Regions from separate parts of the Pseudoalteromonas sp. TB41 genome, predicted to be linked through region 4. Evidence: predicted binding sites of a transcription regulator. Region 4 holds the regulator's gene; each other region holds the start of a gene.
What was found. The regulator sigma-54, encoded in region 4, starts transcription at its own class of promoters, with help from an activator protein. The targets are predictions, from matches to a motif close to GTTGGCACGNNNNTNGNNT.

Region 1: the regulator sigma-54 is predicted to act here: its motif matches at 3,299-3,317, upstream of L641_RS0100180 (BON domain-containing protein).
Region 2: the regulator sigma-54 is predicted to act here: its motif matches at 5,356-5,374, upstream of glnA (glutamate--ammonia ligase).
Region 3: the regulator sigma-54 is predicted to act here: its motif matches at 4,002-4,020, upstream of L641_RS0106575 (EF-hand domain-containing protein).

Annotation. Positions count from the first base shown of each region.
Region 1 covers NZ_AUTH01000003.1:16,778-25,101, forward strand. The annotation lists gene fldB (flavodoxin FldB) at 29-550, shown strand; gene L641_RS0100165 (DUF2147 domain-containing protein) at 598-1,056, opposite strand; gene L641_RS0100170 (methyltransferase) at 1,150-1,848, opposite strand; gene srmB (ATP-dependent RNA helicase SrmB) at 1,925-3,151, shown strand; gene L641_RS0100180 (BON domain-containing protein) at 3,391-3,711, shown strand; gene L641_RS0100185 (mechanosensitive ion channel family protein) at 4,160-5,116, opposite strand; gene yaaA (peroxide stress protein YaaA) at 5,236-6,015, opposite strand; gene tal (transaldolase) at 6,234-7,184, shown strand; gene L641_RS0100200 (DUF3545 family protein) at 7,411-7,599, shown strand; gene ung (uracil-DNA glycosylase) at 7,659-8,321, opposite strand; gene L641_RS0100210 (cobalamin-binding protein) at 8,318-8,324, opposite strand, start outside.
Region 2 covers NZ_AUTH01000023.1:14,668-22,991, reverse strand. The annotation lists gene L641_RS0103905 (MBL fold metallo-hydrolase) at 1-1,087, shown strand, start outside; gene L641_RS0103900 (BLUF domain-containing protein) at 1,176-1,601, shown strand; gene L641_RS0103895 (CBM9 family sugar-binding protein) at 1,681-2,418, shown strand; gene L641_RS0103890 (hypothetical protein) at 2,570-2,887, opposite strand; gene typA (translational GTPase TypA) at 3,098-4,921, opposite strand; gene glnA (glutamate--ammonia ligase) at 5,430-6,836, shown strand; gene L641_RS0103875 (DUF4124 domain-containing protein) at 6,951-7,472, shown strand; gene glnL (nitrogen regulation protein NR(II)) at 7,553-8,324, shown strand, end outside.
Region 3 covers NZ_AUTH01000043.1:12,305-20,628, reverse strand. The annotation lists gene pepQ (Xaa-Pro dipeptidase) at 1-645, shown strand, start outside; gene L641_RS0106590 (YigZ family protein) at 743-1,357, shown strand; gene L641_RS0106585 (TrkH family potassium uptake protein) at 1,451-2,902, shown strand; gene L641_RS0106580 (flagellar brake protein) at 2,927-3,589, shown strand; gene L641_RS0106575 (EF-hand domain-containing protein) at 4,103-4,315, shown strand; gene L641_RS0106570 (EF-hand domain-containing protein) at 4,386-4,598, shown strand; gene L641_RS0106565 (EF-hand domain-containing protein) at 4,737-4,949, shown strand; gene L641_RS0106560 (EF-hand domain-containing protein) at 5,014-5,229, shown strand; gene trkA (Trk system potassium transporter TrkA) at 5,315-6,691, opposite strand; gene rsmB (16S rRNA (cytosine(967)-C(5))-methyltransferase RsmB) at 6,767-8,062, opposite strand; gene fmt (methionyl-tRNA formyltransferase) at 8,055-8,324, opposite strand, start outside.
Region 4 covers NZ_AUTH01000035.1:7,940-16,263, forward strand. The annotation lists gene kdsC (3-deoxy-manno-octulosonate-8-phosphatase KdsC) at 1-378, shown strand, start outside; gene lptC (LPS export ABC transporter periplasmic protein LptC) at 375-929, shown strand; gene lptA (lipopolysaccharide transport periplasmic protein LptA) at 919-1,458, shown strand; gene lptB (LPS export ABC transporter ATP-binding protein) at 1,455-2,180, shown strand; gene L641_RS0105440 (RNA polymerase factor sigma-54) at 2,515-4,014, shown strand; gene hpf (ribosome hibernation promoting factor) at 4,041-4,328, shown strand; gene ptsN (PTS IIA-like nitrogen regulatory protein PtsN) at 4,333-4,785, shown strand; gene rapZ (RNase adapter RapZ) at 4,805-5,647, shown strand; gene L641_RS0105460 (HPr family phosphocarrier protein) at 5,672-5,944, shown strand; gene mgtE (magnesium transporter) at 6,084-7,442, shown strand; gene L641_RS0105470 (YgiQ family radical SAM protein) at 7,530-8,324, opposite strand, start outside.

The DNA of each region.
Region 1 (8,324 bases), on a different contig from region 4:
AACAGGCAATTACACAGTGATAAATACGATGCAGATTGGTTTATTTTTTGGTTCTACTACCTGCTATACCGAAATGGCGGCAGAAAAAATACGCGATATTATTGGCGCCGACATTGTCAGCTTACATAATATTAAAGACGAGCCGCTTAAAAACGCTGAGCAATATGACTTTATCATTTTTGGTATTTCTACGTGGGACTTTGGCGAAATTCAAGAAGATTGGGAATCAAAGTGGGACGACATAAAAGACGTTGACCTAAATGGTAAAACCATAGCCTTATTTGGCATGGGCGATCAGCAAGGGTATGGTCAGTGGTTTCAAGACGCATTAGGCATGCTTCACGACGAAATAAATGCCCAAGCCATTACTCAATTAGGCTTTTGGCCGAACGATAGTAATTACGAATTTGAAGCATCAAAAGCACTTACCGAAGACGGTAAACAATTTGTTGGTTTAGCCCTTGATGAAGATAGTCAGTACGAGCTAAGCGACGAGCGTATTGCCACGTGGGTAGAACAAGTGATGACAGAGTACGCTGAAACCCTATAACTCACTATTGCAAAGAGCGCTGCCATGCAGCGCTTTTTAATATTTAACTACTCTACTTTTAACCAGTATTGGTTACGGTAAAAAAAGCCCACATAACCGCGCACTTCTAGTTTTTCGCCATTTTGCTGCGGTGTTAAACGCACGCTGTAGGTTTTACCATTATTGGGGTCGAGAATTTCACCGTCTTCCCAACTACCGTCACCCGCATAGGTCACATCTTCAATAATGGTCATCCCCAACATAGGCTGATTCTTTTTATCACCATCACACTCGGTGCAAAGTGCATCTTGCTTGGCTTTATTGAGTATTTTTTCAATTTTTCCAGTCAGCACGCCATCTTGCTCAGTAATGCGCACGTACGACTTAGCCTCGTTAGTCTCTTCGTTAATAGTTTTCCAAAGCCCAACCGGTGTGGGGTTAGCAAAAACCTCAGAGGTGTTAAATAAGCTGCCCGCTAAAAGGGCTAGTAATAGTATTTTTTTTGTTTTTTTAGTTAATAAATTCATCAGATTACTTTAAACATGAGTCAATAATGGCGCCATACTAACAATCCTTTATAAAACACTCTACGTAAAAATGCTTTAGGCATACAGCGTGGTTTACATATTTAAATAAAACGCCTTGCACAGTGCAATGTAGTCTTGACTGTAAGCATTACTTAACTCCCTTATGCATAGGGTGCTTTTACTTACTTCGCCATCATCATAACTAAAAGTCATCAAACTGCGGCTAAAGGGCTTATTTGGCATAGCTTGTACTTGGCAGTGACGATTTAAATACAGCTCTTGCTGCTGTGCTAATGTTATAAATAACTGCGCCTCAGAGGTGGGTAAAATAAGATTAAAACGCGAATGTTGATGACTTAGATGCCTAAACGCACCAAGCAGTTCTGCAAAACTTAAACCATCGGTATGGCGAGCGGTATTTCGCGCTGCATTATCACCTTTTAAACTGTGATTAAAATAAGGCGGATTAGCTATAACACAATCAAATAAACCCACAGCCTCAAACTGCTGAATAGGCTGATGGTAAATACTAATATCTCGCCAAGGGCTTTGCTGGCAATTTTGTACAGCTTGCTGGTAGGCGGCCTTATCAACCTCAACCGCACTCACCTTTAAATCTGGCACTCGCTGTTTACACATTAACGCCAGTAACCCCGTACCTGTGCCAATATCTAATAACGAACTTGCACCGCTTAAATCAGCCCATGCCCCAAGTAAAATACCATCGGTAGATACCTTCATGGCGCACTGGTCGTGCTCAACCTTAAATTGTTTAAATGCAAAACCAGACATTTTTTCACCTTTTCATTCACCAAGTAGGTTTAAGTGCGTATAATTAACGGCAATTGTCCCCTATTTTTGACACTCTATGCAATTTTCTGAATTTGATCTTGATAATAAGCTACTCAATGCTATTAATAAAATGGGTTTTGAAACCCCTACTAGCATTCAACAACAAGCCATTCCTGAGGCGTTGCAAGGGCGTGATATTTTAGCGTCTGCACCGACAGGTACGGGTAAAACGGCGGCATTCTTAATTCCAGCAATTCAATATTTAATGGATTTCCCGCGTCGTGATCCGGGCTTTGCACGGGTATTAATTATGACCCCAACTCGCGAGCTTGCTTATCAAACTCATGAACAATGTGAGTTACTTGCAAAACAAACCCACTTAAAAATTGGGGTGGTTACCGGCGGTATTAATTACGGTACACACAAAGAAATTTTTGAAAATAATAACGACATTTTAATCGCCACACCTGGGCGTTTAATGGAGTATTTGGAAACTGAAAACTTCCACGCAGAAAACGTAGAAATGCTCATTCTTGATGAGGCCGACCGCATGCTCGACATGGGCTTTCGTAAAGAAATGCTGCGTATTTGTGATGAAGCTAAAAATCGTCGTCAGTGCTTTTTATTCTCAGCTACTCTTGAAGGTGACAGCGTAGAATTATTTGCAGAGCGTATTTTAAACGACCCGGCTCTGCTTGAAGCCGAATCATCACGTAAAGAAAAAGCTAAAATACATCAATGGGTTCATTTAGCCGATGATTATCATCATAAACTTGAGCTATTAGTTAACACCTTAAACGGCCCTGATGTTAGTAAAGCGATTGTGTTTGTAAAAACTCGTGAGCGCCTTGAAACCCTTATTGGTGAACTAACCAATAACGGCGTTAAAGCTGCGTGGCTACGTGGTGAAATGCCACAAGATAAACGCATGAAAGCGATGGAAAATTTCCACAGTGGCAAAACCCGCATTTTAGTCGCGACCGATGTCGCCGCGCGTGGTATTGATGTAGCTGATATAAGCCACGTAATTAACTTTGATATGCCTCGCACTGCAGATGTTTACGTACACCGTATTGGCCGTACAGGCCGCGCGGGTAAAAAAGGCATAGCGATTTCACTAATTGAAGCGCACGATATTGGCATCCTTTACAAAGTAGAACGTTACATAGAGCAAAAGCTAAAACGCCGTGTATTTAAAGGATTAGAGCCAAAACATAAAGAAGCTAAGCCACCAGTTAAAAAGCGTAAAGATCCAGTAAAAATGAAAGCGAAGAAAAAAGCCAAAGCTAAAAAGAAAAAATAGCTTTAGCTTTAATACATTTGATTGAGCCGACGTTTGTCGGCTTTTTTGTGGCTTAAAAACAGTGAGTAAGCAATTCAGAGTAATATGTAAAAACTACTTAGCTGAATAACCAATTAATAAAATATCCAATTATTTCAAATAGTTAATCTTGGAATGAAACTTGTAACCCTATCGAATATACGAGTATTAAAACGCCGAGTAATGGCGTTGTTTTTTAGTAACACACTAAGGATATAGTTATGAGTCGCATTAAATTTACTATCGGTTTTATTTCGTTTTGTTGTTTATTTTTATTAGTCTCTGCTTTTAAAGTTAGTGCAGCAACGCATTTAGCAGTAGTAAGTAGTGTGGCCACACAACCTAATTTACAACAATCTATTACTCATGAGTTACGTACTAATCCAAATTTAGAATTAGAAAATTTGAACGTACAGGTCGAAAATGGCGACGTTGAACTTAAAGGCAAAGCTAATAACGGTTTTGAACGTGCTCTTGCACAAAAATTTTTAGAAAATATGGATGGAGTTAAAGTAATTCGCAACAAAATTAGTGTTATTTAATACACCTCCTTCTTAACTTATTCTTCAGCGCTGCTTGCTTCTCCAACACAAGCGGCGCTTTTTATGGCCTGCACAATATAAATTCAATACAGACATAATCCCAATCCAGTTTAAATAGCTTGATTAAAAGCTTTTTCGTTTACGCACCAATCGCGACGCTAATTGCAGCTACTTAAACCATTGAATCCTTTATTACTCACAGACACTTACTATATAGGGCTTGCATCAAGCTTGAGCACAAATTCGATTAATTAAGTAATCTATTTTGAGATGAGAAACCTTATCGATATAGTTTTCTAATTGAGACGCTTTTAACTTAGTTAACGCAAGGCTTTAATTACTTCAGATCATCAATTAATTATTATAAAAAAGCGCGTTTTACTTTGTAAAAACGCGCTGATAGTCAGTAACTATTTCCCAATGCTTTTACCATGGGGTTTTAAATTATTTACTCACCTTGTCTTGCATCAGTATTATTGTCACCCTCTTTATTTGCTGACTGCTGACTTATTTTATCGCTTATCATGGCATCGAGTTTTTCACCGCCCTTAATACCAAAATCCAGCGTACGAATAGGAAACGGAATACTTATATCAGCAGCATCGAGTGCTTGCTTTACTGCCACAACCCCTTTGTGACGCACCGTCATAAAATCGGGCTCACCAGGGTATTTAATCCAAAACCATACCAGTAAGTTTATACTGCTATCACCAAAGCCTTCTGCGTACACCGCGGTCTCATTTTTGCGGATCACAAAGTCGAATTGATTAATTTTTTCGACAATAACTTCACTGGCTTTTTCTATATCATCAGCGTAAGAAATACCTACAGGTACCTCTATTCTTCTGACCCCTAAAGTGCTGTAATTACGCAGTACATTTCTAAATAGTATTTTATTAGGAACCAGTATCAACTGCCCGTAAAAGCTCTCTATTAGTGTGTTGCGCAAGTTTATTGAGTGTACCGAACCAAACACATTATCGGTTTCTATGACATCACCCGCTTTGAACGGTTTACGAATACCCATAGCAATACCCGCAATTAGGTTTTCGGTCATATCTTGAAAAGCAAAACCAATGGCGAGACCAACAATACCTGCCCCCGCAAGCAGTGACGTAACGGTACTTTTTAAGCCCATAAAATCAAGGGCAATAAAGACCCCGACACTCAGAACAATAACTTTAAAAATGGAGGCCATTAAGTCAGCAATTTGAGTAGAATCGAGCGAGCGACGCAATACTTTTTTCATTCCTTTGCCTGCAAGGCGGGCAATAAATGAAAATAGAATGGCAATAATCACCGCGACTATAAAGTTAGGGATATGACTTATAACAACATCAAACCAACCGCCGAGCTTCTCTTCTATAAGTTTTTCGGCTTCTGTAATTGAGGGAATTGAGAGCATTTATTTTATACCTTAGTTTCTATTAATAACCTAAGGTTTGCAAAAATAGCGCCAGTATAAAAAAAGCCATGCAATGCATAGCTTTTTGGGTATGTGTTTAGCTGCAAATAGCGCTAAATTTAGCTTTGCTCTTCGCGCAAAAATACCGGTTCAAGTTCTTTAGTGGTTGCTTCTGAGCTAAAGTAATAACCGGCCACGGTAAACTCTTTAAGCTGACTTAATTGCGTGACTTGGTTTTCGATAAGGTAACGCGCCATCATGCCGCGCGCTTTTTTAGCGTAAAAGCTAATCACTTTATATTGACCGTTTTTACAGTCTTTAAAATGTGGCGTAATAATTTGTGCGTTAAGCGTTTTTTTATCTACCGCTTTAAAGTATTCGTTAGACGCTAAATTAACTAAGTATTGTGCATCTTGTGCCGCTAAAACGTCGTTAAGTTTATTAGCAATAATACTGCCCCAAAACTCATATAGGTTTTTACCACGGCTGTTTTCAAGCTTTGTACCCATTTCTAGGCGGTAGGCTTGCATTAGATCAAGTGGTTTTAATAATCCGTATAATCCCGAAAGTATACGTAAATGGTCTTGAGCGTAATCAAGCTGCTTAGTAGTGAGGGTATTAGCATCTAACCCGCCGTATACATCGCCGTTAAAGGCAAGCACCGCTTGTTTAGCATTACTCGTAGTAAACGGTTGCGCCCACTCACTAAAACGTGCTGCATTAAGGCCCGCGAGTTTATCGCTAATTTTCATTAAACTGCCAATTTGCGCAGGAGTTAGTTCACGGCATACTTTCATGAGCGCTTCGCTGTGCTCAAGTAATTCAGGTTGAGTGAACTTATCTGTTGCGGGTGGCGTGTCGTAATCAAGATTCTTTGCTGGTGAAATAACAGTGATCATAGTTAGCTATTGACTTGTAAATTATTTAATGTCAATTTCAACATTAAATGAGACGAAAAGCACGTTTTGTTTAAAATTATCCTACCTAAAACTCAACCGTTACCGTTTTTTCATTGATAAGGACATAAGACCTATCAAGCATTGTCACACTGTTGCAGTATAGCTATATTAAGGTAGTTTAGATTTTCTTTTAACTTGCTTGGAATGAGGAAAAGCAAATGACTAGCGCTCTACAAAGGCTTAAACAACATTCTTCTATCGTGGCCGACACGGGCGATATAGAAGCCATAAAAAAACATCAACCTGAAGATGCGACTACCAATCCATCGCTGCTTTTAAAAGCGAGCGAGATTGAAGCTTACAAACCTTATCTAGATAAAGCATGGCAATACGCTAAAGAAACCGAGCAACAGCCTGCAAAACAACTAGAGCTGGCTTGTGACTATTTTGCAGTGTTACTCGGTAAAGAAATTAGCGAAATTGTTCCGGGTTATATTTCTACTGAAGTTGATGCACGTTTATCATTTGATACCCAAGCAACAATTAATAAAGCACATACTTTACTAAGCCTTTACGAGAAAGAAGGTGTAAGCAAAGACAAGATTTTAATTAAAGTTGCCTCTACTTGGGAAGGCATTAAAGCCGCAGAACAGTTAGAAAAAGAAGGCACTAAATGTAACTTAACGCTTTTATTTAGTGATGCTCAAGCCCGTGCCTGTGCTGATGCAAACGTATTTTTAATTTCGCCATTTGTTGGCAGAATTTTAGATTGGCACGTAGCAAACGGTATGGAAAAACCAACCGACCCGCTACAAGATCCTGGCGTACAATCGGTGCGTAGTATTTTTGAGTTTTACAAACGTCACGATTACAAAACGGTTGTTATGGGCGCAAGCTTTCGTAACACCGGTGAAATTATTGCCCTTACAGGCTGCGATAAGCTAACAATTAGTCCTAATCTTTTAGAAGAGCTAGGTAATTTAGAAGACGCACAAGAGTACTTACTAGAGAGCGACATTGCTAAAGAGCCAAAACCTGAGCCACTTAGCGAAGCACAGTTCCGTTGGTTACATAACCAAGACGCTATGGCCACTGAGAAACTAGCTGAAGGTATTCGCTCATTTGCAGATGCGCAAGAGCAACTAGAGGCACGCTTTAAAGCGATGTAACTAACAGCTGTTTAATGAGTTAAAAAACGTCGCTTTTAGCGGCGTTTTTTTATGCCTGCGATTTACTTTAAATACTCGACTTGTCCCCATTTACGTTCTTTTTGTATTGATCTTCATCAAAATACCACCCATCAGTAACAGTTTCGTCACATTTATATTCTATTTTATTAATAGCTGTGGTATAGATACTGCCGAGGTTCAAAAAGTGGTCAATAGGAGATAATCAATGGATAGCCTAAACGAAATAATAGAGATATTAGAAGGTTCTGATACATCGAAAAAAACCTCTCAAAAAAATAAAAAAAGAAAATGGCGCGAAATAGAAGCAATAAAAGATAAGCAACGTTTGCGCAAAGAACTACAGGAGCTCGACTATTTTGCTGATAGTATTGCTATAGATGAATTAGAGTTTTAATCAACAACAGCAACTAAAAAGGCTTTCATTTATGAAAGCCTTTTTTAATACCAATTACCCTATACTTGCCAATTAATGGGCTGTGCTCCTTGCGCTATTAACAGTTCATTGGTTTTTGAAAAGTGCTGACAGCCAAAAAATCCGCGATGCGCAGAAAGCGGTGAAGGGTGCGGCCCAGACAATACATGATGGCGCTGGCGATCAATGCTTTTACCTTTTTTTTGTGCATGTGCGCCCCACAAAATAAACACCACTCCTTGGCAATGCTCATTTATATGAGTAATTACGTTATCGGTAAATTGCTCCCAACCTAAATGTTTATGGGAATGGGCTTGCCCTTGCTCTACTGTTAGTACGGTATTAAGCAAAAACACACCTTGATCTGCCCAGCTTTGTAAATAGCCATGCTCTGGCGTAATAAAACCATTAATGTCAGTCACTAACTCTTTATAAATATTTTTAAGTGAAGGCGGGAGCTTTTTAACTTCAGGCAATACTGAAAAGCACAAGCCATGCGCTTGCCCTTCTCCATGGTAAGGGTCTTGACCTAATATAACCACTTTAATGTCGCTAAGTGGAGTTGCATCAAATGCGCTAAACACCTGCGGTTCTGGTGGGTATACAGCAATGCCTTCAGCTCGTTTATTCGTAACATATTCAAGGGTTTGCTGCATATATGCTTGGCTAAGTTCATGGTTTAAAAAAGATGACCAGTTGCTCATAAT
Region 2 (8,324 bases), on a different contig from region 4:
AATACATACACTTAGCTTAATCATCGCCTCCAGTGTGCTCGTTGCATGCAGCACTGCGAATAATATTGAGGTTATTGCTGGCCCTAATACCGTTATTCCACTTCATCAACAAGGTGAGCAAGCTGGGCGCTACCACAACCTCTACCCAGGCAAAAAAAGTTATCCTGTTAGCTGTGAAACTGATTGCTACCCAAAAAACAATAACTTAGTTTGTGAAACAGAGGCTGAAAACTGCCAATATCAAGGTCAGCAAAAAAATCCGCAGGTTAATGCGGGCTTTACTATTCGTTGGCTCGGACACGCAGGCTTTGTGATCAAAACCCCGAATGGCCAACAAGTTGTGTTTGATCCCGTAAAAGAGCAATTTGACTCGCCTATTGATTTAGCTTTTCGCCTTACTTCAGGATTTTATCGCAAGCCTGGCGACTGGCTCACAGACAATGAATTGAAAAACTTAGTCGCCGTTATGTATTCTCACATTCACTACGATCATTTCAATAAAGCCGATATTGAAGAAATTGGTAATCAGCCTCGCTACCTAACCCCCCTTGGTATGGCTGATAACTTTCCAACAGGTGGCTTTAACATTAGTGAAATGGCATGGTATGCAAAAACTAAAATTGATGATTTAACCATTCATGCGCTACCTGCGCATCATTTTAGTAGTCGTGTTTTAGTGCCTTTTATTTATGAAGATAACAATAAAGACCTATGGAATGGCTGGTTACTTGAGCAAAGTGGCAGCACTTTATTTTTTGCAGGCGACACTGGTTATTCAAAACACTTTAACGATATACAGCAAAAATATGGCGATATCGATGTGTGCTTAATGCCTATTGCCTCTTATTACCATAAAGAGAACGGCAACTGGTACCGTTATGTACATACCACTCCTGAGGATGCATTAACCGCAGCACAAGCGCTTAACTGTAAAGTAATGATACCGTGGGGCTATGGTAACTCAAGTTGGAAGATGGGCGATCACAGCAGCCACTCTGCACTACTGCGCTTATTGCATATGCATAAAAAAATGAACTCGAAGATACCTCTGTATATTTTAAATGAAGGTGAAAGCATCCAGCTTTAATTAGTCATTTACGCAAAATACGTTTACATAATTAGTAATAACCCCCTCACTGAACTATCTTTAATTAACTAAACAGTCAGGGGGTTTTATGTTTCTTGTGCGACTCATTTACGCCAGTAAAATAAGTAGTGGTTTTGGGCCTGAAGATATAGAAAATATTTTACAAAGTGCGCGAACCTACAATGTAAAAACAAATGTCACCGGCATGTTATGTTTTAGTAATGAGTACTTTTTACAATGCCTTGAAGGCTCCAGAACCGCTGTTAATAATACCTATCAACAAATATTAAATGACAAACGCCACCACAATGTAATTATGCTCAACTATACCCAAATTCCCGAAAGAGAGTTTGAAACATGGTCAATGGGCTATGTGCCGCAATCACAGCTAACCGAATTACTTAATCTAAAATACTCGGGTAACATTGACTTTAACCCTTTTAAAATGTCGGGTGAAAGCGCGCATTTATTAATGTTGGCATTAAAAACAAGCATAACTGGGGCAATAAGTTAATATAATAAATACAACTATGAGATTGTTTTTAATTGCTATTTAAGCCAAGCTAAATCATCTTTAATTGATGAGCTTATTAATGAAAAAAACACTACTCGCTTTTAGTTTACTTTTCACCCAACCACTTATGGCTATTGAAGTTAGTTATACATCAACAGCTATTATTATTGATGGTGTCTCTGAAAGTACATGGGATAGCGCCACATGGCATCCTATGCCGCACCTAATGGATGGCGCACTTCCCTCATCAGATGCCGATTTTAAAGGCCGCTACCGTCTTCTATGGGATGAAAACTACTTGTATTTACAAGCAGATATTAGTGACGATGTGCTGATTGATACTCACCCAAATCCAACTGATAAATACTGGGATGATGATGCCTTAGAAGTGTTTATAGATAGTGACGCATCGGGCGGGAATCATCAGTTTAATCATACCGCGTTTGCTTATCACATTGGTCTTGATAACCAAGCAGCCGATTATGGCCCTGATAAAAAAGCGCATTTATATACCGACCACTTAGTTAGTAACTGGAAGCGTAATACCACTGCGCCCTATAACATCACGTGGGAAGTGGCGATAAAACTCTACCCGAATGATTATCAACAAGGCGCACAAAACACTCCGCTTAAATTAACTGAAAAACACGTTATTGGCTTTATGCTCGCATATTGCGATAACGACGGCAGTAAAGTTCGTGAGCACTTTATGGGCTCACACGAAGTAAAGCCAGTGAACGGTGACAGAAACCGTGGATTTATAGATGCAGATGTATTTGGGAAAATCACCTTGCTACCGAAAGTAAGTAATCACTAACTAATAATTGATAACGAAGGTTGGGTTGAGCTAAGCGAAACCCAACAAAAATACCCTATTAACAAAAACAGAGACTTTGCAATATAGATTATTTAATTCTCAAGCACGTTTTTCCTTATATAAAGAGCGCTGCGCCCTAATAAAGCTAATTTCAGCCACCCTTTTGCTCATGATTAATAATTTTAAGAAGCAAATCAATTCTGCGATTTGTTTTTTTGGTCTGCTCCCTAATCATTCCCTGCACCACAGCTGAAGCAAGGAAAATAAAACATATTATTTGAAATATTTCAGTTTCAATATCATAGAAGCTATTAGCAATTGATAACAAAATAAAGGGTAAAAAGATTGATATGAGATCTTTCAAGCCCCAATCATTTTTTCCTAACGTTTCAAATTCATCTTTATATTTTTGCAGTTCAGCAATATGTTCTATCTCTAGTTTTGCCATAATTTCATTTTCGGTATTCACACTAGCTCACACGCACATAGTAAATATAGCTTTGATAATAACTTAATACCTCTTTTAGGTTCAATATTAAAAACTGTTTAACAGTATCGAACCAACTGCGATGCTTTAACCTGTGGACTTACGCTCTTCTCTGGCTAACTATTATCCACAAAAAAGCCGCTGTATTTTGCAATACAGCGGCTTTTAAAATCATGATTCTAAATTAATAGATTATGACTTTGGCGCACGACCCGCACGTTTACGCTCATTTTCAGTTAAATGACGTTTACGAATACGAATGTTCTCAGGTGTAACTTCTACTAACTCATCATCAGCAATAAACTCAAGCGCTTGCTCAAGTGAATAGTTAAGAGCTGGTGTTAGTGTTTGTGCTTCATCGGTACCAGATGCACGAACGTTAGTAAGTTGCTTACCTTTAAGCGCATTAACTGTAAGGTCGTTATCACGGCTATGAATACCGATAACCATACCTTCGTATACTTCAACACCGTGACCGATGAATAAACGGCCGCGCTCTTGTAAGTTAAATAATGCGTTAGTTAGTGCTTTACCTGTTGCATTTGCAATCATTACACCGTTCTTACGAACACCTAGCTCGCCACCTTTGTGCGGACCGTAGTGATCGAACGTATGGTAAAGTAAACCAGAACCCGATGTTAACGTCATGAACTCAGTTTGGAAACCGATTAAACCACGGCTTGGGATCATAAAGTCCAAACGCATACGGCCTTTACCATCTGGGGCCATATCAGTAAGCTCACCCTTACGAAGACCAATTTGTTCCATGATAGAACCCTGGTGCTCTTCTTGACAGTCAATTGTTAGTGTTTCATACGGTTCTTCTAACACACCATCAACAGTACGTAAGATAACTTCTGGACGAGATACCGCTAACTCGTAACCTTCACGACGCATGTTCTCGATTAAGATACCTAAGTGTAATTCACCACGACCCGATACACGGAAGCTATCTGGGTTATCAGTGTCTGCAACGCGAAGTGCAACGTTGTGTACTAATTCTTTGTCTAAACGCTCACGGATATTACGTGATGTTACAAACTTACCTTCTTTACCACAGAAAGGTGAGTTATTTACAGAGAACGTCATCGTTACTGTTGGCTCATCAACACTTAGTGGAGGTAATGCTTCAACGTTGTTAGGACAACAAAGCGTATCTGAAATCTTAAGCTCGCCAAGACCCGTTACCGTTACGATGTTACCAGCGTAAGCTTTGTCAGTGTCAATACGCTCAAGACCTAAGTAGCTTTGTACTGAACCAATTTTACCGTTACGTTTAGACCCGTCAGCGCTAATAACCGTAACTTGTTGGTTAGGTACAACTGAACCGCGTTTGATACGACCAATGCCAATTACACCTTTATAAGAGTTGTAATCAAGCTGTGAGATCTGCATTTGGAAGTCACCTTCAGGATCTGCATCCGGTGGTGATACTTCGTCAACGATCATCTTGAACATAGGTTCCATGTTATCAGATGCTTCGTCTAAATCTAATGTAGCCCAACCATTGATTGCTGATGCGTAGATTACTTTAAAGTCTAACTGTTCATCAGTTGCGCCTAGGTTATCGAATAAATCAAAGATTTGATCCATAACCCAATCAGGGCGAGCACCTGGCTTATCAATTTTATTGATAACAACGATTGGCTTTAAGCCTTGCGCGAATGCCTTTTGCGTTACGAAACGCGTTTGTGGCATTGGACCTTCCTGAGCATCAACAAGTAGTAATACTGAGTCAGCCATCGAAAGTACGCGTTCAACTTCACCACCGAAGTCGGCGTGTCCAGGAGTATCTACGATATTGATATGGTAATCATTCCATGAGATAGCGGTGTTTTTCGCTAAAATGGTAATACCACGTTCTTTTTCAATGTCGTTTGAATCCATCACGCGCTCTTCATTACCGCCGCGTGTTTCTAATGTACCTGATTGCTCAAGTAGTTTATCAACCAGTGTTGTTTTACCGTGGTCAACGTGGGCGATAATTGCTATATTTCTTAACTTTTCGATGCTCATATATTCACTCAGAGAAATTGAATCTCATTGATCCTGCAGGGGCTATACGTTCTCACCTGCGCTTTCACGAGATGTCCCAGCATAGGATTTAAAAGGGCGCATATTATCCCCTATAAATGGAATGGATGAAAGTTTATCCAAAATAAAATTTCAAACTTTCGCAATAAAATAATTAACCCATTGTTTTAAAATAATTAATTATGATAATTAATTTTTAGATATTTATATAAAAAGATGGTTTTGGGTTAATTTAAAGCGACTTTACTGCGTATTTTGCATTTTCTTTGTGCTAGTCTAAGGTGATTAATTTACAAGCAATTATTGCTTTGTAAATATTGCACCATTTTGGAAAAATTACGCACTAAGATGGTGCTTAATCTATATCACCTTTATTTTATTTATATTTTTTTACATAAAAAACAAATAATTATAATAGTGGCACAAAATCAGCTTGTAGATATTCAACGTATCTAAGCAGCAATAATAAAACCCAATAGTTGGAGGACACATGTCACAATCGGTTTTAGATTTTATTAAAGAAAATGACGTTAAGTTCATTGATTTACGCTTTACTGACACAAAAGGTAAAGAGCAACATGTTTCTATTCCTCATCATCAAGTTGATGAAGACTTTTTTGAAGATGGAAAGATGTTTGACGGTTCTTCAATTGCTGGCTGGAAAGGCATCAACGAATCAGACATGGTGTTACTACCAGATGCAGATTCAATTAAACTTGACCCTTTCACAGAAGAAACAACCCTAATCGTTCGTTGTGACGTGGTTGAACCTTCTACATTACAAGGTTACGAACGCGACCCTCGCTCAGTTGCTAAGCGCGCTGAAGAATACATGCGCTCTACGGGTATTGCTGACACCGTTTTATTTGGCCCAGAACCAGAGTTTTTCGTATTTGACGATGTTAAATACAAATCTGACATGTCAGGTTCAATGTATAAAATTGATTCTAAGCAAGCAGCTTGGAACTCAGATAAAGAATATGCAGATGGCAATACAGGCCATCGCCCAGGTGTTAAAGGCGGTTACTTCCCAGTTGCACCTGTTGATGATTTCCAAGATTGGCGTTCTGCAACGTGCCTAGTTTTAGAAGAAATGGGTCAAGTTGTTGAAGCGCATCACCACGAAGTGGCGACTGCCGGTCAAAACGAGATCGCAACGCGTTTTAATACTATGGTGTTAAAGGCCGATGAAATCCAAGAAATGAAATATGTTATCCACAACATGGCTCACCTTTACGGTAAAACGGCAACATTTATGCCTAAGCCGGTTGTTGGTGATAACGGTTCTGGTATGCACTGTCACCAGTCTTTAGCAAAAGATGGCGTAAACTTATTCGCAGGTGATAAATACGGCGGACTTTCTGAAGATGCACTTTACTACATTGGCGGTATCATCAAACATGCTAAAGCGATCAACGCTTTTGCTAACGCGTCAACTAACTCGTACAAACGTTTAGTACCTGGTTTTGAAGCTCCGGTAATGCTTGCATACTCGGCTCGTAACCGTTCGGCGTCAATCCGTATTCCAGTTGTGCCATCTGCAAAAGGTCGTCGTATCGAAGTACGCTTCCCAGATCCAACAGCTAACCCATACCTTGCTTTCTCAGCAATGCTTATGGCTGGCCTTGACGGAATTAAAAACAAGATCCACCCTGGCGATGCTATGGACAAGGATTTATACGACTTACCAGCTGAAGAAGCGGCAGAAATTCCAACAGTAGCCTCATCATTAGATGAAGCACTAGCTGCACTTGATTCAGACCGTGAATTCTTAAACCAAGGTGGTGTATTCACCAATGACCTAATCGATGCTTACATCGCACTTAAGTCAAAAGAAGTTGAAAAACTTAACATGACAACTCACCCTGTTGAGTTCGAAATGTACTACAGCTGTTAATTTATTAACCGATAAATAATGTGTGTTTTAAGCCCGCTTTGCGGGCTTTTTTTATGGTAAATTTAACGGTTCTACACTAAAGTGAAGTTAGTTTAAACAATGCAGGATAGCTGGATGGTAGGTAAGATTTTGTTGCTATTAATAGCTTTAATGTTAAGCCTTAATAGCCATGCGAGCGATAAAAAAATTTACGCATGGAAAGACAAAAATGGGGTGTTGGTTTTTTCAGATACTCCTCAGCCTGGCGCTAAAGAGGTTAAACTCACGAGCCAACATCTCAGCATGCCCGCTACAAACACCGATATTCTTGATACTGCTCCTACTAAAACAGCAGTAAAGTTTAGTATTAGTATTTCATCGCCTGAACCAAACCAAACTATCAGGGAAAACACCGGCTCTGTGTATGTCTCTACCCGTATTGCCCCTCGATTTGAAGCTGGATTTACCATTGGTTTATTTTTAAATGGCGTTGCCATTGGTGAACCTAGTGACACCACTACACTGGCGTTAAGAGATGTGGAGCGAGGCCAACACACACTGCAAGTTAAACTTTATAATAAACAAAATCAGGTAATTGCAACCAGTCCTGAAAGTGTATTTTTTATGCACCGTAAAGGCCTTAACATAGGTCGATAATTACAATTAAGTACGCGTGTTTAGCGTATATTTTCTAAAAACCTTGCCTACCTTCCCAGGCGCACTAAAATGGTGCAATGATGATTAATAAAACACATTTTAGCCCAGAGCTACTGAATATAATTTGGCAAAACCAAACAACCGCCCTGATGTTACTTGATGAAAGCTTTCAGCTTATTTACGCTAACACCAGTGCCAGTGAATTACTTGGCTTAGGCGAAAAACGTTTGCTAGGACAAGCATTCGACGATTTATTTAACTACCATTCTATCGACTTAAAACGCATTGCACAGTACTCGTTAGTTGATGGTGTAGACTGCCACCAGCACAGGGCTGACGTGGTGTTTATCGATTCTCGCCATGCAAAATTAGCGGTGAGTACTCGGCGAATAAAACATAACGACACCTATTATATTTTATTTGAATGTCGACAAACCGATGACGAAATAAAACATGACCAAGTCTCAAATCAAATGCATCAATACCAAGCTGCACGTAACTTAATTCGCGGTTTAGCCCATGAAATTAAAAACCCGCTGGGTGGAATTCGCGGGGCGGCGCAATTATTGCAGTATGAGGGTGATCAACAAGAAAGAGATCAATGTGCAGAACTGATAATTGAACAAGCCGATCGGTTGCGTGAATTAGTTGATAGACTCCTTGGGCCTAACCAACTACCGCAAAAATCGTATGGCAATATACATCAAACATTAGAGTCGGTTGTTAAACTCAGTACGTTAGATAACAACCGCGATATTCGGTTAGTTAAAGACTACGACCCGAGTATTCCTGATGTCTATATTGATCAGAGCAAGGTTCAACAAGTGGTGCTTAATATTGTGCGTAATGCGC
Region 3 (8,324 bases), on a different contig from region 4:
TACACCCATTTTGAGCCAAAAGCACCACAAACGCATAATTCATTTTTAATTGATGCGGGCGCTAATTTTAATGGTTACGCTGCGGATATTACCCGTACCTACGACTTTAAAAAGCAGGGTGAGTTTGCTGACTTAGTTAACGCTATGACAGCGCATCAAATTGAGTTAGGAAAAAGCTTAAAGCCAGGTTTACTGTATGGCGATCTGCATATTGATTGTCATAACCGTATTGCTCAGCTATTAAGTGATTTTGATATTGTTAAACTACCTGCAGCCGAAATTGTTGAGCGTCAAATTACCTCAACTTTCTTCCCGCATGGCTTAGGGCATCATTTAGGTGCACAGGTTCACGATGTGGGTGGTTTTATGCGTGATGAAACAGGGGCACATCAAGCGCCACCAGAGGGTCATCCATTCTTGCGCTGTACTCGCTTAATTGAGAAAAACCAAGTATTTACTATTGAGCCAGGTTTGTACTTTATTGACTCTTTATTGGGTGATTTAGCACAAACAGACAATAAGCAGTTTATTAACTGGGAAAAGGTCGAAGCGTTTAAACCTTTTGGCGGTATTCGTATCGAGGACAATATTATTGTTCACGAAGATAGCCTAGAAAATATGACGCGTAATTTATTACTCGACTAAATCCTTATAAAGACGAGTTAGCCAATACGCGCTAAAATAAACGGATACAAAGGGGCCTTTTGGCCCCATTTTTTTAATTAAAGCCTAAGTAAGTGCTATGTCTGAATATAAATACCCAGCCGAAGCTGTATTTCATCAAGAAGAAATTAAAAAAAGTACCTTTATCGTTCATATAGGTCACACGCCCGATCTAAATGCTGCGAAAGCCTTTATTAAAAATATTGAAGAAAAATATAGTGATGCACGCCACAATTGCTGGGCACATGTTGCAGGTAACCCAGGGGGCAGCCATGTTTATGGCTTTTCTGATGACGGAGAGCCCAATGGCACCGCCGGTAAACCCATGCTCAATGTGCTAGTGGGCTCAGGCTTAGGTGAAGTGACCGCTGTGGTAACACGTTACTTTGGAGGTATAAAGCTCGGTACGGGTGGGCTGGTGCGTGCTTATGGTGGTTCACTCAATAATGCCTTAGCAAAACTACAAACCGTGGTGAAAGTGCCGAGTGCTGAGCTGGTGGGCTTTAGTGAATACAGTATGCAAGGGGCGATAGAGCAATACTTAAAAACCAACTTTCAGGTACTTAATATTGAAAAGCAGTTTACTGCAAATATTGAGTGGACTATTACCATTGATAGTCGCCAAGCGCAGCAAGCCATCAAAGATATTTTTGATTTAAGCCACGGCGCAGTTGAGTTAACAATCAAAGAGTAATAGTCTTACATTCATTCCATTTAATGATTAAACATTAAATTTCGAGTCATACAGTAGTTATTTTAATTTACTAATAAAAAAGCGATACGCTCAATGCAATTTCGTACCATCATAAAAATTCTTGGCCAATTGGTTGCGCTATTCAGTATTACTATGGTGCCACCAGCGCTAGTGTCTTTAATTTATAAAGATGGTGGAGGGGTGCCGTTTGTTTTAGCCTTTATATTCAGTGTTGTTATTGGCTTAATGGCTTATTACCCAAATAGGCATGAGCATGGCGATTTAAAAGCCCGCGAAGGCTTTTTAATCGTGGTTTTGTTTTGGCTGGTACTAGGCGCGTTTGCCTCCTTACCGCTGGTATTTTTACAAGAACCCAATCTCTCTTTGGCCGATGCCGTGTTTGAAGCCTTTTCTGGCTTAACCACTACAGGAGCTACCGTACTGACCGGTATAGAGTATCTGCCTAAATCGGTATTGTTTTATCGCCAACAATTACAGTGGTTTGGTGGTATGGGGATCATTGTATTAGCGGTAGCAATCCTGCCAATGCTTGGCGTAGGTGGTATGCAGTTGTATCGGGCTGAGATTCCAGGCCCCGTAAAAGATTCCAAAATGACCCCGCGTATAGCCGACACCGCTAAACACCTTTGGTATATTTATGTGTCTATTACCCTTGCATGTACTTTGGCGTATTGGAGCGCTGGCATGAATTGGTTTGATGCAATTTGCCATGCTTTTTCTACGGTGGCTATTGGTGGTTTTTCTACTTATGACGCTTCAATGGGGCATTTTGATAGCCCAGTAATTAACTTTATTTGTGTGTTCTTTTTAATTATCGCAGCCATTAACTTTTCTCTGCATTATGCTGCTGTAGCGAGTCGTAATATTAGTGTCTACATTCGTGACCCTGAATTCAAAGTGTTTCTATGTATTCAGCTCGCGCTGGTGGTGATTTGTTTCACGGTACTTTCATCTCACGATGTTTATGCCAATGGCGATGAAACCCTCGATCAGGCATTGTTTCAAGCTGTATCTATAAGCAGCACCGCAGGATTTGCCACAGATAACTTTTCTGCTTGGCCTTTGTTTTTACCTATTTTATTAATATTCTCTAGTTTTATTGGTGGCTGTGCTGGTTCAACTGGTGGCGGTATGAAAGTAGTGCGCGTGTTTTTACTTTATCTACAAGGAGTGCGAGAGCTAAACCGCTTAGTGCATCCTCGAGCTATATACTCTATAAAGTTAGGACGAAAGGCGCTACCAGATAAAGTAGTTGAAGCGGTATGGGGTTTTTTCTCGGCTTATGCACTAGTCTTTATTATTATTATGTTAGCGTTAATGGGCACCGGGTTAGACAATATAACGGCATTCTCAGCAACGGCAGCGTGTTTAAATAACCTTGGGCCTGGTTTAGGTGATGTTGCTTCTCATTATGGCGCTATTACCGATACTGCAAAATGGATATTAACCGTGGCAATGGTATTTGGTCGTTTAGAGATATTTACCTTACTTGTGCTATTTACCCCAACATTTTGGCGTGGATAACGTTATAAATATCAGGAAGGAAATATGCGAAAAACCAATTTGGAAAAGTTAAACCAAATCGTCACGGGTGGCATAGTTGATTTAGAAATCCTCACCCCCACGAGTAGCCGACGCGTAAAAACAGAGTTTATAGGCTTATTAGAAAATAAGTTTATTATTTTAAATTACCCCAATGCAAAACGGCTCCCCATGGCAAGTGATTATTTACGCGATGGTGTGATGGTGGTGGTAAGAGCGCTTATAGAGGGCAGTGGTGGGCATGTTTTAGCGTTTCGTCAGCAGCTTATGTCTGTAGCATCTCACCCAGCTAAGTTATTGTTTATCGACTATCCTTCACAAGTACAGCTATTTGAACTGCGCTCGCAAGCGCGTATACCGACGCTGTTTCCAGCCAAGTTAAAATTATCGGATGATCGCCCTTCTTTTGAAGGCGTTATAAAAGATATTTCGTTAACGGGTGTTATGTTTGATATTAAAACAACCCAAGAAATCGACGACATTAAAGATATGCGTTGCATCGTAGTGTTTGATGAAGATACAAAGCACGAAGGGCAAATATGCAGTGTGAAAAAACATGCTAAGGGCATATATTGCGGAATTCGATTATTTGCCAGTGAAGAGCAAATGAAAGCCCTGATGGGGGATCACTTCATTGACCCTAATGCACTTGAAGTTGAAATTGTATAAGACCTGTTATCTTTCGACGCTGAACATTTTACAATTCTAAAATATCAACAAGCTCTAACATTTTCGCTCTTTTGCAACAAATAGCCATGTGTTGTTGTTATTTTTAAAAGCCATTTCAAATTTATTTTACAAATTCATTAAAAACAATTAGTTAAATATGTCTTTTATTCTAATTTTTTTGTTTATAACAAAATTAAACTCAACTCACCTTCCTTTTTGTTTATTTAATCCTCTTTTTTAGCGGTTGCTCACCGACTGTGTGGGGTTTTACCTAAACTCAACTCTTTGATTTTTATTGTTTTAATTTTATTGCCTTATCTACTGTTGCTAAAAAGCAACAAAATAACGAGTTAAATAGCGCCATTTTCAGCTAGTTGCTGGTTAATTTATTGAAAATTATGGTTTTTATATTTTTGGCATCGAAGTTGTAATAGTCAGGCTGTATAGAACGAAACGTGATTTAAAGTAAAACACTTAATCGCATAAAACATAAACTTTGAAGGAAGATTGATTATGAAAAGCATTAATAAAACTTTAGCACTTATCGCATTAGCTTCATCATCAGCCGCTTTTGCAGCAAGCGACTTTGACACGCTAGACGTTGACGGCAACGGCGCAATCAGTCAAAGCGAAGCATCGGTTGATGCAAAATTAATGAGCATGTTTTCAGAGCTTGATACTGACCAAAACGGTGAGTTATCAAAACAAGAGTTCTCTAAAGCATAACCCTAAGCTATTAAAGTTTTGGGAGTTAAAAGCTCCCTCATTATTTAAACGATTTTAAGGAATACTCATTATGAAAACATTACACAAAACATTTGCACTTATCGCTCTTGCTTCTTCATCAGCTGCCTTTGCAGCGAGCGACTTCGACACACTAGATACCGACGGCAACGGTGCTATTAGCCAAAGCGAAGCATCGGTTGATGCAAAATTAATGAGCATGTTCTCAGAGCTTGATACTGACCAAAACGGTGAGCTATCAAAAGAAGAATTTTCGAAAGCATAAGGCAAGGCTAAGTATATTCTGAGTTGCCAAAGACAACCTAAATAGGCAAGGAAGCCTATGAAAGAGAATAACAAGGATCGTGATAGCTAGACACAATTTTTTGATAAACCATTGCATTACATTTTGAAGGATTAAATTATGAAAACATTACATAAAACATTTGCACTTATCGCGCTAGCTTCTTCATCAGCTGCTTTTGCAGCAAGCGACTTTGACGCGCTTGATACTGATGGTAACGGCGCTATTAGTCAAAGTGAAGCCGCTGTAAACGCTGATTTAACAGCCGCATTTACTGAGCTTGATACCGACGGTAATGGTGAGCTTTCTAAAGCTGAGTTTGCAAACTTTTAATTTTTGACTTTTTTCATTGCACAGGGATCTCAGAAAAGGATTTCCCTCTTATAGGAGAATTATTATGAAAGCATTAAACACAACACTTGCGATTTTAGTATTAGCGTCATCATCAGCAGCTTATGCAGCGGTAGATTTTGCCTCTTTTGATAGTAATGGCGATGGTGTAATTAGCCAGCAGGAAGCCGCCGCTAATAAACAACTAATGAACATTTTTGATGATTTAGATACCGACGGAAATGGTGAACTTTCTAAAGAAGAGTTTGCAAGAGTACAATAAGTATTAACCCATCATACTCCACTAAAGCCGCTTAATAGTCAGCGGCTTTTTTGTGTTTGTTGATTACTTAACTCAAGCAGTTTAATTATAGAAAAATAGCGCTAACTTGGAATAACTTTTCAACCACGTTAATGTGCTTTTTATCAATTAAGAACATGATTACATGATCGCCTGACAAAATAATTGTATCGTCATGGGCAATCAGTACATCGTCATTTCGCACAATTGCACCTATTGTGGTACCTGCTGGCAATTTAATATCGGCAATTGCGCGACCTACCACTTTAGAGGTATTTTCATCACCATGGGCAACCGCTTCTATGGCTTCTGCAGCCCCTTTACGCAACGAGTACACGTTTACAATATCACCACGGCGCACGTGAGTCAGCAATGCAGAAATAGTCGCTTGTTGTGGTGAAATCGCAATATCAATTTCGCCGCCCTGTACTAAATCAACGTAAGCGCCTCGTTGAATAAGTACCATGGTTTTTTGTGCCCCCATGCGTTTTGCGAGCATAGCCGACATTATATTTACTTCATCGTCGTTGGTAACGGCAATGAACACATCAACCTGTTCAATGTGTTCTTCAGAGAGCAGCTCCTGATCGGATGCATCACCACAAAATACCACGGTGTTGTCGAGCATTTCAGAAAGCTGTTCGGCACGCTCTTTACTTCGCTCTAGTAACTTAACGCTGTGGTTTCTTTCCAGTGAACGGGCTAGACCTGCACCAATATTACCGCCACCGGCAATCATGATTTTTTTATACGAGCGTTCCAGCTTTTGTAGCTCGTTCATTACCGCACGAATGTGTTTGGTTGCGGCAATAAAAAATACTTCATCGTCGGCTTCTATTACGGTGGTGCCTAAGGGTTTTATCGCTTTACCTTGGCGGTAAATAGCGGCTACCCGAGTTTCAACATTAGGAATATGCTGCTTAAGTGTAGATAGGGCATAGCCTACCAATAAGCCGCCATAGTAGGCTTTTACAGCCACTAAAGAGAGCATGCCATCGGCAAATTGCAGTACTTGTAATGCGCCAGGGTAGTCTATTAGGCGGCGAATATACTTAGTAACGAGTGCTTCTGGGGCTATGTAATGATCGACAGGTAAGTCATCATTATGAAAGAGTTTTTCGCGGTATTTTAAATACTGCTCAGAGCGAATACGGGCTATTTTGGTCGGTGTATTAAAAATACTGTAGGCAACTTGGCATGCCACCATGTTAACTTCATCTGAGCTGGTCACCGCAATAATCATATCGGCATCTTCAGCCCCTGCGCGACTTAACACGTCAGGGTGGGCGCCGTGGCCTGCAACACCTTGTAAATCGTATTTATCTTGCAGTTCGCGCAAGCGGTTACCGTCGATATCAACTACGGTTATTTCGTTTTGTTCACCCACTAGGTTTTCTGCGAGTGTGCCGCCAACTTGCCCAGCACCGAGTATGATTATTTTCATTATGTACCCGTATTATTAATACTAATTACATCAAAGTATTAGCTACCTCTAAATTGAAGTAGCTAAATGTGTTGCCTAGGCTTTTTTAACTAATTTAGCGTAGTAAAAACCGTCACTTTCGCCTGGTAATAACTGCAAGCCTGGTGTGGTTTTAGTGTCTTCGCTGTGCAAAGGAATATGCTCTGCGTCTCCATTATTAGCTAAAAACTTAGCAACTTGTTGTTGGTTTTCTTGTGGAAGCACCGAACAGGTTGCATACACCAATGTACCGCCTGGCTTTAACAATGGCCAAATGCTGTCGAGTATATCGCCTTGGAGGGTCGATAAATCGTTAATGTCGGATGCGCGACGTAACCATTTAATATCTGGGTGACGACGAATTACGCCAGTTGCAGAGCAGGGTACATCTAACAAAATACGATCAAACTGTTCTTCATCCCACCAAGTGTGAGGTTGCGATGCATCACCACATTGTAAGTCGGCGCCCAAACCTATGCGTTCTAGGTTTTGTTTAACACGTTCTAGGCGTGTGGCATCGCTATCAAGCGCAAGCACATCTGCGTCGGCAAGCTCTAAAATATGACAGGTTTTACCACCAGGCGCTGCGCAGGCATCGAGTATTGAATCACCATTTTGTGGGTCTAGATAGCGTGCAGCAAGCTGCGCTGCCGCATCTTGTACTGAACAGGCACCGGTATCAAACTCAGGAAGTGAAAACACATCGCGTGGTTTGCTTAGTTTAATGCCATCAATAAAATCAGGATTTAGAGTATGTTCAATATCGTTAGCGGTTAGCATTTCGCTATATTCTTGGGTGCTAAACTGCGATTGATTCACTCGAAGCCACATTGGCGCTTGTTGCTGATTAGCTTCTAGAATGTCTTCCCAGCTATCTGGGTAGGCTTCTTTTACTTGCTTTATAAACCAGTTTGGATGGTTGTATAAACACACCGGAATTTGTTTGGCTTTTTCTTCAAGCTCAGCTTGTTGGCGCTGAAAGCTTCGTAAAATGGCGTTAATAAGCCCTTTTAAGCCAAGAGCGCGTAATTGTTGTAACGCATTAACGGTTTCGCTAATTGCTGCATGCGGCGGTACACGCATGTGTTGTAGTTGGTAAATGCCTACATACAACAAAAACTGGAAAATACGGCGTTTGCCTTTAAGCGGTTGTTCTACTAAATGCTGACAATAATTTTCTAGGCTAGGTAAGTAACGTAATACTCCATAGCAAATTTGCTGCAGTAAGGCTTTATCTTTAGGAGATAGGCCTTGGCTAGCGAAAGGGAGTTCTTGATTAAGCGATGCGCCTTTATCAACCACGTTATATAAAGTTTCAGCGGCTAGCGCTCTGACATTGCTTACATTACTCATTATTTTCGCCTAATACGGTGCCGGGTGTGACCCAGTCGCTACGACCGTTTAAAAAATCATTAATTGCCATTGGCTTTTTGCCTTGTGGTTGTAATTCGCCAATAGATAAAGCGTGTTTACCACAAGCCACAACGATACCGTTTTTATCACTTGCTAATACAGTGCCAGCTGCGCCTGATTGTTCAACTACATTTGCTTGGTATATTTTTACCGTATTACCACGCATTTGGGTAAAGCATACTGGCCATGGGTTAAATGCACG
Region 4 (8,324 bases):
GCCCTGATTAACAGCGGTTTTGAAGTCGCCGTGATCACCGGGCGCCATTCTCATATAGTGCAGCAACGTATGAGCAGTTTAACCGTACAACATATATATCAAGGCCAAGAAGACAAACTCATAGCCTATCAAGAATTAAAACAAAAATTAGCGCTTAGCGATGAGCAAATTGCTTATATAGGTGATGATGGCCCAGACATGCCAGTAATGGAGCAAGTCGGTTTTGCGGTTGCCGTAAACGATGCTCATCCACTTATTAAACGTTTATCACATTATGTAACCCAACTGCCCGGCGGTTTTGGTGCGGTAAGAGAGCTGACAGACTTACTTATGCTCGAAAATAACAAGCCACTAACTAGCCAAGGAACGAGTTCATGAATGTAGCGCGCATTATACTGAGCGTTTTATTCATAAGCTGTATGGTTTGGCTCTGGTATCCTTATTTTACTAAGGTTGATATAACTGCAAGCGAAGAAACACAAGTTATTGCTAAGCCTGATTATACCGCTATTGAGTTAAAACAAACGGCTTATAATGAACAAGGTAAAGTGAGCCATAAGGTAACTGCGGTAAAAATGGAGTTGTATCAACAACTCGGTTTTACCTTTTTTGAAAAGCCTATATTCACTTTATACAACGAGCAGCAAACATGGCGTATTAACGCCGATGAAGCCACACTCTACGACGACCGTCAACTGGTGTTAGAGGGTAATGTAACCGCTCAAAATTTAGTAGATAACGCCATGATCGATACGATCACCGCCCAGACCATCAATGTTGATATAAAACTATTAACCATGCAATCACAGCAGCCTGTCGTTATTACAGGACCTAATTTAAAAATCACAGGTAAAGGCCTTGAGGCCGATTTAAAAACCGAGGTGATTAAACTTATTAACCATACGCGAACCCTATATTATGACCAATAACCTATTTAAAATTTTAATTGTTCCCTCACTATTAATTGCTTTTAACAGTAATGGCGCTGAACCTGCTGAAGCCCCCGCTGCTAATCAAATTTCAATTAGTGCAGATAAGCAAGAAGGTCAATTAAAAGAAAACGTAGGCATTTTTGAGAAAAATGTTGAAATTATTCATGGTAATCGCCGTATCACAGCTGACCGTTTAGAAGTGCACAAACGCGATGACCTAGGCGATAACAAACAGTTATTAATTGCCACAGGCAGCCCTGCATATTTTGAAGAAACACAAGCTGATGGCACCATAATGAGTGCCAGTGCTAATGAAGTGCGTTACGATGTATCGCTGCGTTTTTTAACCTTAATCGGCGATGCAAGCATTGCTCAAGCAGGTCAAAAAATAACAGCTAAAAGTATCACTTACGATATCGAGCAGCAGTTAATTAGCGCAGAAAAAGACGAAAACTCAACAGACCGTGTACACACTATTTTAGTCCCTGTTGAAAATAAAAAAGAAGATGATAAAGGCCAACCATGAGCACATTAAAAGCAGAGCTATTAGCTAAAAGCTACAAAGGTCGTGAAGTTGTAAAAAACGTTGGCCTAGAGGTTGAAGCTGGCAGTATTGTGGGGTTACTTGGCCCTAATGGTGCAGGTAAAACCACCACTTTTTATATGATTGTAGGCCTTGTCCCTAGCGATAAAGGCAAAATATCAATTGATGATAAAGATATTACTTTATTACCGATGCACAGCCGAGCGCGTTTAGGGATTGGTTATTTACCGCAGGAGTCGTCTATTTTTAGAAAGCTGACTGTTTATCAAAACTTAATGGCTATCTTAGAAACACGTAAAGAATTAAATAAACAACAACGCGAAGATACCTTAAATAATTTACTTGATGAATTTAGTATTCAGCATATCCGCGACAGCCAAGGTATGGCCTTATCAGGTGGTGAACGTCGCCGCGTTGAAATTGCTCGCGCGTTAGCAGCAAACCCTAAATTTATCCTTTTAGACGAACCCTTTGCGGGGGTTGATCCTATCTCAGTATTAGATATTAAAAAGATTATAGAGCATCTTAAAAACCGTGGCATTGGCGTACTTATTACAGACCATAACGTGCGCGAAACACTTGATGTTTGTGAAAAAGCCTACATAGTTTCTCATGGGGAGTTAATTGCATCAGGCACTCCTGAATACGTATTAAACGATAAAACAGTACGCGATGTTTATTTGGGCGAGCAGTTCAAGCTCTAATATGTGTGTTATTCCACTAAGCATCTGCTAAGATTAATTATACTTAGGTCTGTTGACCTTTCAAGGTTGAATTTGCAGCAGTCTGTTTGGTATTTAGGCAAGGCAGAGCCTATGTGGTGTGGTATTCCCCATAAATAGGCGATAACGCAGCATCAATGCCAAACAGGCGCTGCCCTTCGGGTTCTGCCTAGGGACGATTTACTCTTTGTTGCTCGGTTTTGACTTAGCCCACTAGGTTACAAACCTCGCGCCGCAATTAAACCGCCCCTAGTTTGAACAAATTTTAATCCGTAAAGGTCAACAGACCGTAATTTAAAAGGATTGTTAGAGATACATGAGGCAATCATTACAGCTGCGCATGGGCCAGCAACTTACAATGACTCCACAGTTGCAACAAGCAATTCGCTTATTGCAACTCAGTACATTGGATCTCCAGCAAGAAATTCAAGAAGCACTCGATAGCAACCCCTTGCTTGAAGTTGAAGAACATGATTACAGCGAAGACACTGCAGGTAAAAACGAACAAAAAGCCGATAACGATGACTTAACGCTAAGTGCCTCAGCTGACGATAAACCTAGCGAGTATGAGCAAGATAGCGGCGAAGCAATGACCAAAGACACCATTAGCGATGATATGGCTATGGATGTTACTTGGGATGAATATATGAGCGCTGCGCCTGCCTCTTCATCGGGCCCAATGCCAGAAGATGAATCTATTTATCAAGGCTCTTCGACTGAAACGCTGCATGAGTATTTAATGTGGCAACTTCAACTGACGCCGTTTAGTCCTACCGATGAAGCGATAGCTATTGCAATTGTAGAAGCTGTGGACGACTCAGGGATTCTAACCCTTAGCTGTGAAGAAATATTAGAAAGCTTTAACCAAGAAAACGACGGCGAAGATGAAGTTGAACTTGACGAAATAGAAGCGGTATTAAAGCGTATTCAACTATTTGATCCAGTGGGAATAGCCGCGCGTAGTTTACAAGAGTGCTTGTGTATTCAGCTAAATCAATTTGATAAAGACACACCTTTTTTAAACGAAACAAAAATGATCTTAACCGATCATATTGATTTACTTGCTGCACGTGACTATCGCACGTTGATGAAAAAAACAAAGCTTAAAGAAGATGAGCTAAAAGAAATCATGACGTTGATTCATACGCTCAGCCCAAAACCGGCAGACACTATTGTTAGAGAAGAGTCTGAATACGTTATTCCTGATGTGTCGGTTAAAAAAGTTAAAGGTCGTTGGGTAGTTGAATTAAACCCAGATAGCATGCCTAAGATCAGAGTAAATAGCCAATATGCAGCTATGTCGCGTACGGTTAAATCAAGTGGTGATAGCCAGTTTATTCGCTCGCACTTACAAGAGGCTAAATGGTTTATAAAAAGCTTAGAAAGTAGAAATGACACGCTACTTAAAGTAACCAACTGTATTGTGCAACAGCAACAGGCCTTTTTTGAACACGGTCCTGAGGCTATGAAGCCTATGGTGCTTAACGATGTGGCTGAAATGGTGGAAATGCACGAGTCGACTATATCGCGTGTTACTACGCAAAAATACATGCATACACCACGTGGCATTTTTGAGCTTAAATATTTCTTTTCAAGCCATGTAAGTACTGAAAATGGTGGCGAATGTTCATCAACAGCAATACGTGCATTAATTAAAAAATTAATCGCTGCAGAAAACTCAGCTAAACCATTGAGTGATAGTAAAATTGCAGATATATTGGCAGAGCAAGGAATTAAAGTAGCGAGGAGAACCATTGCAAAATATCGCGAATCTCTAGCTATTCCCCCGTCTAATCAACGTAAAAGTTTGATTTAAGGCGTACAACAAAGAGGAAAATGTTTATGCAACTGAATTTAACTGGTCGCCATGTAGATATTACCGACTCGCTTAGAGACTACGTAAATAGTAAATTTTCGAAGTTACAGAGGCACACTGATCACATAACGAATGTGCACGTTATTCTCGATGTAGAAAAACTAAACCAAAAAGCTGAAGCAACCGTTCATGTTAGTGGCGCTGAGATTTTTGCCTCTACTGAGCATCAAGATATGTATGCCGCTATAGACTCGCTCATTGACAAGCTAGATCGTCAAGTAATTAAACACAAAGAGAAACTTGCTCGACACTAACACTATGAAACTAAGCTCACTTATCTGTCAGGACTGCAGTAAAGCTGCGGTCCTTTTTAATAGTAAAAAAAGAATTTTAGAATTTATCAGTGAATTGGCTCACAATAAGCTGCCCTATTTAACACAACAAGATATTCTTAATGCATTAACTGCAAGAGAAAAGCTTGGAAGTACAGGCATTGGCCGAGGCATTGCTATTCCACATGGTCGCATGAGTGGAGCTCAAGAGCCCCTTGCTTTGATTTTAGTGAGCGAAACAGCTATTAATTTTGATGCGATTGATAACCGACCGGTTGACATTTTTGTCGCGTTAATTGTTCCCGATGGCGATAATCAGCAGCATTTGAAGATGCTAGCCACGATTGCTGATAAGCTCAATGATAAAGAATTTTGTAAACAGTTACGCGCCGCCAAATCGGATAGCGAACTATATCAGGTTATCGTCAGTCAATCGTAGTAATAAAGAAAGGTGATAAATGGAATTAATAATTATAAGCGGTCGCTCAGGGTCAGGTAAATCTGTGGCGTTACGCGTTGTGGAAGACTTAGGTTATTATTGTGTAGACAATATTCCTCTTAATTTATTACCATCATTAGTGCGCAGCGTTTCCGACAGTTATAATAAAATTGCTGTGAGTGTTGATGTGCGTAATCTACCTAAAGAGCAACAGCAATTTAATGAAATACTCGAATATTTACCTGGTTTTACTAAACCAACGGTATTTTATTTAGACAGTGACGATCAAACATTAATAAAACGTTTTTCAGAAACGCGACGTCTCCACCCTTTATCTATTGATTCTTTGCCGCTTGATTTAGCCATAAAAAAAGAAAAACAACTGCTTGATGTATTGATTAATCGTGCTGATTATATGATTGATACCACAGATTTAAGTGTGCATCAGCTTGCTGAATCTATTCGTGAAAAAATACTCGGAAAAAAAGATAAACAACTGATCATTACCTTTGAGTCATTTGGTTTTAAACACGGCATCCCTAAAGAAGCAGATTACGTATTCGATGCCCGTTTTTTACCAAACCCGCATTGGGAGCCTGAACTTAAGCCACTTACGGGGCTGGATCAACCAGTAAAAGACTACCTAGCAAGTCACAGCATAGTGCAAAAATTTACATGGCAAATTCAAACATTTGTGCAAACATGGCTGCCGCATTTAGAACGAAATAACCGCAGCTACTTAACCATTGCAATTGGCTGTACCGGTGGGCAACACCGCTCTGTTTATTTAGCGCAAACCATTGGTGAAAGCTTTGCAATGAGTCATCCTAATGTAAAAATTCGCCATCGAGAACAAGAATAAAATCAAAGCTTGCGAGAACATGTCATGCGGTTAGAAAATACATTTTTAATAAAAAACAAATTAGGATTACACGCTAGAGCGGCGACAGTATTAGCTCAGCTTTCTGTGCAATTTGATGCCACAATCACTTTATTTCAAGATGACAAACAAGCCGCTGGCGATAGCGTGCTGGCACTTATGTTACTCGAAAGCAGCCAAGGCAAAGAAGTTAAGGTGGTATGCGAAGGCCCCGACGCTGAGCCTGCACTTAGCGCAATAGGTGAACTCATCGACCAACGATTTAATGAGCAAGAATAAAAAAGTTCATTATTAACTCATCATCCTAAGCTTAGGTTAATAGTGGTTGAGTTAGTTTGCTCACATAAAGTAAGATAAACTAAAATTGAATAGCATTTATACCCTTCCAGCATGTAATACAATTTAATTAAGGACGCCAATGCCTGAAGCTTTAGAACAAGATATTCCACTACAACAACTAAAACAGGTGACTAAGTCACTAAATAGTGGTCAATTTGTTCAAGTTAGACGCATGCTGGCAAAGACGGCGCCTTGTGATACCGCACTTCTTTTAGAATCATCCCCGCATAAAATTCGCCGTATGCTCTGGCAGCTCGTTGATCCTGATGTACAAGGTGATGTGCTTGAAGAGCTTTCTGAAGATGTACGTTTGGGCATTATTGCGCAAATGGCACCCGAGCACATTGCTGCTGCAACCGAAGACATGGGCCATGATGACTTAGGGGAAGTACTACGTAGCCTACCTGACACCGTTTATAAAGATGTTGTTAGCGCTATGGATATTCAAGATAGAGAACGTGCAACGCAGGCTTTATCGTATCAAGAGCGCTCTGCTGGCGCATTGATGAATATCGATACCGTTACTATTCGCCCCGATGTGACTCTAGATGTGGTACTGCGTTATATTCGCTTACGCGGCGAATTACCTGAGGGTACAGATGACTTATATGTGGTTGATGAAAATAACTGCTTTTTAGGCGCCCTATCGCTGAGCACTTTATTAACCAACCCCCCTGAAAAAATTGTTCATGATTTAATGGATGAAGACTGTGAGTCTATTCCTATTTCAATGGATGAGAGCGAAGTTGCACAATTGTTTGAGCGTCATAATTGGATATCGGCACCGGTTGTTGATGACAACGCACACTTGCTTGGGCGGATCACCATTGATGATATCGTTGATGTTATACGTGAAGACGCTGAGCACAGTTTACTGGGTTTAGCGGGTTTAGATGATGAAGAAGATACCTTTGCACCTGTGTTGAAAAGCTCTAAAAAGCGCTCAATTTGGCTGGGTGTAAACTTACTAACTGCATTGCTGGCTGCAATTGTGGCGAGCTTTTTTGAAAACACCTTAGCTATATTACCAATTCTTGCTGTGCTCAATGGCATTGTCCCGTCAATGGGTGGGGTTGCAGGCAGCCAAACCTTAACTTTGGTTATTCGCGGTATCGCGGTGGGTCATATCAACCAAACTAACCAACGTTTTTTATTATTAAAAGAACTCGCTATCGGTGCGATTAACGGTATGGTTTGGTCTATCCTAATTGCCGGTGTTGTTGCGCTTTGGCAATGGGATTTCAAACTCGGTGGTGTTTTAGCGTTTGCTATGTTTATGAATTTAGTTGCAGCAGGTATTGCGGGTGCTAGTATCCCACTATTGCTTAAAAAAATGAAAATAGATCCAGCACTTGCAGGCAGTGTGGTACTAACCACGGTAACTGATATTGTTGGTATATTTGCCTTCTTAGGTACTGCGACTTGGTTATTGATTTAATCTTTTTATAAACGTTTTTAAACAAAAACACCGCATCAATACGCGGTGTTTTTGTTTAAGCCGATAGTTACTTTACATAAGTTAAGGCTACTTAGCGCGCTGGCGATTACCACCTACCTTAGGTTTAGTGTTGGCTTTTTTAAACTGGCTAAAGCCAGTATGACGAGTAAGCGCAGGACGACCGCCCTTGTTACCTTTTCCGCCTTTGGTTTGTCTTTCATCTCGTCCTTCTTCAGGGACTAAACAGTTAGGCCCTTTACCAATAAGCTTGGCTTTGCCCATGTTACGCAGGGCTTCGCGGATCATTGGCCAACCGGCAGGATCGTGATAGCGTAAAATCGCTTTATGCAAACGACGTTGGCGCGCTCCCTTAGGCACAGGTACTTGCTCCGTATTATTTTTAATATTACGTAGCGAGTTCATTTCTGTGTGGTAAATGGTGGTTGCGTTGGCCATCGGTGATGGATAAAAATTTTGTACCTGATCAAGCTTAAAATCATTCGATTTCAACCATAAAGCCATGTTTACCATGTCTTCATCTTTAGTCCCCGGGTGAGCAGAAATAAAGTATGGAATTAAATACTGCTTTTTACCCGCTTCTTTTGAGTACTTATCAAATAACGCTTTAAATTCATCATAGGCGCCCATACCTGGTTTCATCATTTTTGATAATGGGCCATCTTCTGTGTGTTCAGGTGCTATTTTTAAATATCCACCAACATGATGGGTTACTAGCTCTTTAACGTAACGAGGATCACGTACTGCAAGGTCATAACGCACGCCCGAAGCAATTAAGATCTTTTTGATCCCTTTAACCTCACGCGCCTTTTTATATAAGTCGATAGTGGGTGTGTGATCGGTATCCATATGCTTACAAATATC